2 regions of the Cellulosilyticum sp. genome follow, and region 2 is predicted to be linked to the other one. Evidence: a T-box and tRNA genes for the amino acid it is inferred to sense, from the RefSeq annotation. Region 2 holds a T-box; the other holds one or more tRNA genes.
The links. The T-box of region 2 lies ahead of tyrS (tyrosine--tRNA ligase). A T-box ahead of a tRNA ligase gene usually reads a tRNA of that ligase, here a tRNA-Tyr.
Positions count from the first base shown of each region.

Region 1: it has a tRNA-Tyr gene. The T-box ahead of tyrS (tyrosine--tRNA ligase) is inferred to sense a tRNA for this amino acid. The anticodon was not compared.

Region 1 is NZ_CEVXFV010000003.1:32,485-36,924, forward strand. Features, by position in the region: gene gdhA (NADP-specific glutamate dehydrogenase) at 1-319, opposite strand, end outside; gene AC1VAQ_RS01980 (L,D-transpeptidase family protein) at 476-1,819, opposite strand; tRNA gene AC1VAQ_RS01985 (tRNA-Phe) at 1,984-2,055, opposite strand; tRNA gene AC1VAQ_RS01990 (tRNA-Tyr) at 2,086-2,167, opposite strand; gene AC1VAQ_RS01995 (metallophosphoesterase family protein) at 2,304-2,891, shown strand; gene pyk (pyruvate kinase) at 2,968-4,386, opposite strand.
Region 2 is NZ_CEVXFV010000020.1:38,616-43,055, reverse strand. Features, by position in the region: gene AC1VAQ_RS10355 (putative bifunctional diguanylate cyclase/phosphodiesterase) at 1-263, opposite strand, end outside; gene AC1VAQ_RS10350 (CvfB family protein) at 415-1,245, shown strand; gene tyrS (tyrosine--tRNA ligase) at 1,445-2,671, opposite strand; T-box leader at 2,734-2,927, opposite strand; gene AC1VAQ_RS10340 (glycogen debranching protein) at 3,092-4,440, shown strand, end outside.

The DNA.
Region 1 (4,440 bases), on a different contig from region 2:
TTACACCTAAGTTTACAGAAGGATGTAAGCGAAGACCACCTTTGTATGGTCCAATTGCACTATTGAATTGTACACGGTATCCCCTATTTACTTGTACATTACCATTGTCATCTACCCATGATACTCTAAACATTACTGCACGTTCTGGTTCTACGATTCTTTCAAAGATACCAGCTTTTACATATTGTGGGTTTTTCTCAGCGACTGGTTCCATGCTCAGTAAAACTTCTTTTACTGCTTGATGAAACTCTGGTTCTGCTGGATGATTTTTTACAACTCTGTTCATTAAATCTTGCATATACTCCGTACGAAATTCCATTCTAAATTCCTCCCATAGTCTAACTTTTCCTAGGTGACTATTGCGCCACTAATGGTATTTTATCATAAAATTATACAATTTCAATTATATTTTTATGTTTTTTTAAAAAAAATTAAATTTAATTGTTATTTTATAATTTAGGAAAAGCATTTTTCACTATTTTCTGATAATTATCATTGCCTCTATTGGCAAGTTTTCATACATCCATTTGGCATCTATTTCCTCTAAAATGATGTTGTTCCTATCTGTTCTTGCACCAATTGTATTACCACTACAGTTTTTAATCTGCCAACTATCATCTCGAATAACACCTTGAAAACCAAACTGATTGCTAATAGGCAACCAATAATTCGCACCTTCTTCATGCTTATCATCTTCATACACTTCTTCTTTTCCTTGTAAATAGTAAGTACCTATAGTTGGTTCAAATTGATCTTTTCCTACAGAACAGCTCATCTCACGAATAAGCTTTTCTCCTTTATATACTTTAATTACACTTGGTGTGCCAATTGTCATTTCTAACCATATACGATTATTAGTCAAAGTCGTACTTGTAAAACGTATATATTTCACATCGCTCTTCTCCCCACTAGCTGCTTGCACCTGAAAAGCTACATCATATGCTGTATCCGGTTTTAATAACTGACTTAATACAAACGTTGCATGATAAGAATCTGTTAACTTACCTGTAATTTTATTCTCTCCTAGTTGCATAATTGCTTTTACAACAGGTTTATCTGTTGTAATCGTTATACGTGGATATAAACCAATCCATTTATCTTGATCTTTAGGATACGTACTTATAATCTGAGGTTTTACATCTGTTTTTAAGGTTACATATTGTGTTGTTTCTAAGAAGTTACCACTTTTAGATGGCATCCCTTTTTTAAAAGCAATCTTATATTCTTTATTATTTTCTAAGACTTGATTTGGCGTAAATATAAAGCGTGTTGTATCTGTTTTCACCTTGCCATCCTCATCAGTTCGTTCTGCTGGTGTAATTGTAAAAGGTGTATCACTTTGTATATATTTTGAAATTTTATTCAAGTTCATCGGTGTATTAAATTGCACTAGAAAACTATTATTACTTGCAATTAACAACTCCGTTGTAGGTGTAATAATCTGCACAGGTGCTTTAAATTGTACAGGTATATGGGCTGTCTTCGTAATCCACTCATAATTACTATTTGCCTTTTGAATATGTATTTTTACTTTTTGCCCACAAATTTGGTTTTTTTCCTTTACTTTTAAAGATAATACACTTTTATTCAGCCACTCATAGGTATAATCAAAATTTGTCTCTGTAGGAAATTCACTTTCAATACGAATATACTTTTCAATATCCGTCCTCTCCATGGGGACTAAAAAGTTCACTGTAATCTCTGCATACTGATCATTTACCTCTACCCAGGTTAAGCAAAAGCTTCTCATGCACCACAAAAATATGAGTACACTCAAAATCCCTATTGTTAAAAACTTTAACTGTTTAGTACCTTTCATTTTATACCTCCATTCAAACCAACTCTTCCTCATATGCTTTCCTAACTTGTCTACAAAATATATATGAATGTAATAGGACAAACATACCACCTTTTTGAATTTTAAACATAAAAATACCCATGTACCTTTTTTGAAGTACATGGGTATTTTTATACACTAAAAAATGCCCAGAGCCGGAATCGAACCAGCGACACGAGGATTTTCAGTCCTCTGCCTACCGACTGAGCTATCTGGGCAAAAAGTTAAAATACTTAATCTAAATTTAGTGGAGGGAGAAGGATTCGAACCTTCGAAGCGTGTCGCAACAGATTTACAGTCTGCCCCCTTTGGCCACTCGGGAATCCCTCCAAAATCTTTATTTAATTCTTTATTATCATACCAAAGTATAATTATTATGTCAATACTGCTTTAATTAAAAAGCTATTAAATTTTATTAATATATAGTATAATAGTGTCAAATCATGCTGAAAAGGATGGGGAATTTATGAAAATATTAGTTGTATCAGATATTGAAAGTAATTATATCTGGGATTTTTTTGATAAAAATAATTTTAAAGATATAGATTGTGTTATTTCTTGTGGGGATTTGAAATCTAGCTATTTATCCTTTTTAGTGACTATGCTGGCTGTTCCTGTTTTTTATGTTCATGGCAATCATGATAAAAGTTATCGCACGTGTCCTCCTGAGGGGTGTGATTGCATTGAAGACAAAGTTGTTACATTCAAAAATATACGTATTGCTGGCCTTGGTGGTTCGATTGAATACAATGGCGGATTTTATCAATACCCAGAAGCTAAAATGCAAAAAAGGGTGAAAAAACTAATTCGCTGTGCAAAAAAACCTATTGATATTTTTGTTTCACACTCTCCCACCTTTGGTCTAGGCGATGATCCTAGTAGCTTTAGCCATGTTGGTTTCGAATGTTTTCATGATGTTTATGATAAACTTAAGCCAACCTATCATCTCTATGGGCACAATCATTTAACCTACGCTTCTCATGCAAAACGCTCAATTATACATAATGATATCCAGCTTATTAATGGCTACAATTATTATATTTTAGAAATCTAATTACACTATCAACCTACATATATAAAAATAAGATGAGCCTATTGCCAATCAACTTGTGCAATAGCTCATCTTATTTTTATTCTACTTTATAAACTTTAATCATATTGGTCATACCAGATATACCAAGCGGTACACCAGCCGTCATAACAGTTAAATCTCCCTGCTTTAAATATCCTGCATCTACAACACTGGCCAACGCATGACTGCATAACTCTTCTGTTTGTTGCTCTTCATTAATATAAAGTGGTACAACACCCCATGACATACTTAGCTGCCTTACAACTCGCATTTCAGGCGAACATCCCATGATGATACAAGCTGGGCGATACTTAGAAATCATACAAGCTGTACGCCCTGATTTGGTAACAGTAATAATTGCCTTTGCACGAATATCATGAGCTGTCGTACATGTTGCATGACTTATAGCACTTGTAATTGTAGGCGTAGTCACTAATTTTTGCATATTAAATCGCTTAATATAGTCAATATCTTCTTCTGTTTTTTCAGCAATACGCCTCATTGTCTGCAAGCTTTCTACAGGATATAAGCCAGCTGCTGTTTCCCCCGAAAGCATAATAGCACTCGTGCCATCATAAATTGCATTCGCCACATCTGTTGTTTCTGCACGTGTTGGCCTTGGATTTTTCATCATAGAATCTAACATTTGTGTTGCTGTAATAACTTGTTTACCAGCTTCATATACTTTCTTAATAATCATCTTTTGAATAGCAGGAACTGTTTCACTAGGCAGTTCAATCCCCATATCGCCTCTAGCAATCATAATGCCGTCTGCTACATTAATAATCTCATCAATATGTTCTACCCCTGCTGCATTTTCAATCTTAGCAATTACTTTTATATCTTCTCCATGATATTGTCTTAAAAAAGCTTTTACATCTAATATATTTTCCGCACATTGGGTAAACGATGTTGCAATAAAATCAAATTCATTTTGAATAGCAAATAATAAATCCTTCTCATCTTGCTCACTTAAAAACGGTAAATTAAGCTTGGTATAAGGTACATTGATTCCTTTGTGCGGACCAATAACACCATCATTTTTCACTTCACATATAAGTGCTGTATCATGCTTATCTATCACTTCCAATTCTACAAGACCATCATCTATAAGCACCTTTTTTCCTACTTCTAATTCCGCTATCAGCCCACTATAACTCACGGTAGCCCTTTCAGCTGTTCCTATACAAGGCAAAGAAGTCAAAATAAACTGCTGTCCTTTCTTTAACTGTACTTGTGCCTCACTAAACTCACCTAATCTAATTTCTGGTCCCTTTGTATCTAACAGCGCGGCTACTGGTTTATGATATTTTTCTCTAATCTCTTTTAACATACTAAATCGCCCTAAATGTTCCTTATGTGTCCCATGAGAAAAATTAAAACGTGCTACATTCATTCCATTTTGAATAAGTGATTCTAAGACATCCCCTTTATCTGTAGCTGGTCCTAATGTACAAATAATCTTTGTTTTAAGCATATAAATTTCCCCTTTTAAAATAATTATCTTAATACATTAATATAGTAAATATCT
Region 2 (4,440 bases):
CCAATGCATAGTGTCACACAGGTGATATAACCAAGTTTATCAAAAAGAACAACTAAACCTACTAAAGTAACAACTTGAAGCTGGGCAATGATACCACATAAGGCAGATCGGTTATAGACAATCCAACCTAAGTCTACATTGGCTGCATCTGTTTGATTGAGCTTAATAAGCAAGCTGTTAAAAAATAAAAATAGAATGATACCTATAATAATACCTAGTGTTTTAAAAATAGGCTTTTGTAAAAAATGTTTTTTCTCTTTCATATTAAATCCTTTCAAAACGCAATATATTATATACATCGACATAAATCTTAGAAACTATAACACTTTATGGAAAAAATAAAGGATGCTAGGCGAATAAGAAAAAGTAAGGTATAATGGCTTAGACAATGTAGAGATGAAGGAGACAGAGATGATGGAAGTTGGTAAAATTCAAAGGTTACAAGTTAAGCGATGTACGCCAGACGGTATTTATTTAAATAGTCCAAATGAAGTAACTGAAGCGGATATCTTACTTTATGAGAAAGATGAAAAGTTAAGAGAAGGAGACATTGTTGAAGTGTTTGTATATCGCAATTCAGAAGATCAGAAGGTAGCAACATTTAGAAAACCTAAGTTGCAAATAGGTGAAGTAGCTTCTTTAAAGGTAATAAGTGTTAATCATATTGGTGCCTTTTTAGATTGGGGATTGGAAAGAGATTTATTTTTGCCGTTTAAGCAGCAGATAGGGAGAATTAAAAAGGACGAAACACATTTCGTAACAATGTATGTTGACAAAAGCGATAGGCTTTGTGCGACTATGAAAATATATGAAGCCTTAAGTTGTCATACGCCATATAAAGCTAATGATGAGGTAATGGGAACAATTTATAGTATTAAGGAAGCTTTTGGTGCTTTTGTTGCAGTGGATAATCGTTATCATGGACTAATTCCTACGAAAGAACTTTATGGCAAACATTATGAAGGTGAAGTATTACAGCTTCGTGTGAAGGAAGTAAAGGCAGATGGTAAATTAGAACTAAGTTTGAGAAAACCTGCTCATTTCCAAATGGAAGATGATGTGAGGTTTTTAATGGAAGAACTTGAAAAACATGATGGTAAACTCATGGTACATGACAAAAGCTCACCAGAAGAAATCAAAGTTCTTCTACACATGAGTAAAGCAGCATTTAAACGTGCAGCAGGTAGGCTCATGAAAGAAGGTGTTATTGAAATGAAGGGTGATGGAATTTATCGCACTTGGTAAAACATGAAAGTGGGGAATTGTACTGGTGAAGGTTTCCGGTATAATATCCCACTTTCATATTACATAGAATGTAGAAAGTAATATCTTGGCAAGTGCTTTCTATATTCTTATGAGGGTGATGAGGTAAGAGTAATAAAAATATTAAAAATACTTATCCAAAGCTGAGGAATCAACCTCAGCTTTGGATAAGTATTTTAGATTAGGCAAGGATTACTTTGTGGAATACTTTTTTACCTTTTTGAATCATGAGTTCACCGTCTTTAAACATATCAGCTGTGATGAGGGTAGCTGGATCTGTAATAGGTGTACCTTCTACTTTAATACCATTTTGTGTAACAAGGCGGCGGCCTTCTGAACGAGATGGTACAAGTTTTGTATTTTGAAGAAGCGTTAAGATATCTATACCTTCTGCAAAGTCAGCTTGTGCTATTTCAGTTGATGGAATTGAACCGCCGTGTGCACCACCCATGAAGAGAGCTTTAGCTGCAGTTTGTGCTTTAGTAGCTTCTTCTTCGCCATGAACGATTTTTGTAACTTCAAAGGCAAGTCTTTCTTTAGCAGCATTGATTGCTGCACCTTCAACATTTGTGAGTGCATTTACTTCATCCATTGGAATGAATGTAAGAAGTGATAAGCAGCGCTTAACGTCAGCATCTGCTACGTTACGCCAATATTGATAGAACTCATAAGGCGATGTTTTTTCAGGATCAAGCCATACAGCACCTTTTTCTGTTTTACCCATTTTTTTACCTTCACTGTTTGTAAGAAGAGAGAAGGTCATACCAAATGATTGTTCCCCATGAAGTCTTCTTACAAGTTCAACGCCTCCAAGAATATTAGACCATTGATCATTACCACCAAGTTCTAATTTACAGTTATAGCGTCTGTAAAGTTCTAAGAAGTCATAAGATTGCATAAGCATATAATTGAATTCTAAGAAAGATAAACCTTTTTCAAGACGTTGTTTGAAACATTCTGCTGTAAGCATACGATTAACTGAGAAGTGTACACCTACTTCTCTTAAGAATTCAATGTAATTTAAGTTACGAAGCCAATCTGCATTGTTTACCATAATGGCTTTGTCATTTTCAAAAGAGATGAAACGAGACATTTGTTTTTTGAAGCATTCTACGTTATGGTCAATGATTTCAGTTGTCATCATTTTACGCATATCTGTTTTACCAGTTGGATCACCAACCATAGCTGTACCACCACCAAAAAGTGCAATTGGACGGTGACCAGCTTGTTGCATATGACTCATAGCCATAACTGTTACAAAGTGACCTACATGTAAGCTATCAGCAGTAGGGTCAAAACCGATATAGAAAGTAACTTTTTCCTTTCCTAAAAGTTCACGAATTTCATTTTCATGTGTGGTTTGCTCAATAAAACCACGTTCTAATAAAACATCATATACGTTTCTCATTATGAAACCTCCTATATTTTTCTTTAGGTGAAATTTGCACATAAAAAAGGGTTAACTCAAGTCCTAAGGACGAGTTAACCCGTGGTACCACCTTAATTTACAAACCAAAAGGTTTGCCTCAATGCCGATAACGGGGCAAGCCGGACACGCAACTCCAAAGTTGTAATTCATAAAATAAATATATATGCGTTCACACCAACCACACACTCTCTGAAAAACTATTTATTTACTACTAAGCCTTTATCATCGTTTTTTGTGTTTATTTAGTTAGATTTTATATTAACATAAGCGTAGAATGATTTCAAGACCTAAGATAAAAAATCAGAAAACATCTAGAAAAAAGCCTTTTCATCATGTAAAATGTTAATGTGATAGAAAAAAGTGAAAATTTAGATAGATATTAATATGGGAGGCAACACAATGTATGAAATAAGTAAGGGGAGCCCTATACTAGGATGTACTGTGGATGGAATGGGTGCCAACTTTGGTATATTCTCTGATGTAGCTGCAAAAATGCAGTTAGAGATCTATACTAATGGGCCTCAGGGTTTATGCGTAAAAAAAGTCATATTAAATCGCGAAGAGCATGTGGAAAATCATATTTTTTATATAAAAGTAAGTGATGTCCAAGAAGGAATGGGGTATATTTGGCGTATAATTGATGAGTCCGGGCATGTCTCAAAAGCTTTGCTGGATCCTTATGCCTATGGTGCAAATAATATTACTAGTGAAGAACATGGTTACTATAATATTGTCATTGGTTATAAACCAAGTGAAAGTGCAAGACCATATATTCCGTGGAAGGATACAATTGTTTATGAAATGCATGTGGGACACTTTACAAGACATCAATCATCAGGTATTGCCGAAGAGGAAAAAGGCACATTTGTTGGGCTTATTAAAAAGTTACCTTACTTGAAATCATTAGGGATTACTACGCTAGAGTTACTACCGGTCTTTAAATGGTTTCCTTATACAATTAAAAACACGAATCCAAATACAGGAGAAAAATTAGAAGACCGATGGGGGTATAATACAATAGGATTTTTTGCAGTAGATGAAAGGTATAGCGTTGAAAAGGATGGCTATGCGGCCTATAAGGAATTTAAGGCGTTAGTAGAAGCAGCTCATGAAATGGATTTAGAGATTATATTAGATGTGGTTTATAACCATACAGGTGAAGGCGGAGAAAATGGTGAACCTTGTAGTTATAAACTTTTAAGTCCTCATACGTATTATAAATTTGATCATCAGGGTCATTTTCGAAATTGCTCGGGTACTGGAAATACTTTTTATACAAATCATCCTGTAGTTAAAAAGCTCATTTTAGATAGCTTGAAATATTGGGTTATTTGTATGGGAGTAGATGGTTTTAGATTTGATTTGGCATCAATCTTAGGGCAAGATTATGAAGGGAAATGGATGAAAGAGTCACTTTTACATGAAATTGCAGCAGACCCAATTTTATCAAATGTGAAACTGATAACAGAAAGTTGGGATGCCAAAGGAAGCTATGATGTAGGGCGTATGCCGTATCCTTTTAGGGAATGGAGTGATTACTTTAGAGATACAATGCGTAAGTTTATAAAGGGAGACCAAGGTATTGTAAAGTCTGTGGCGGACTGTATGTTAGGAAAAGAAATCTATTTTGCTGATCCGCAAAAAGGTGAGACACATACACTGCATTTTATTACAGCACATGATGGTTTTACTTTAAGAGATTTATGTAGTTATAACAATAAACACAATTTAGAAAATGGCGAAGGCAA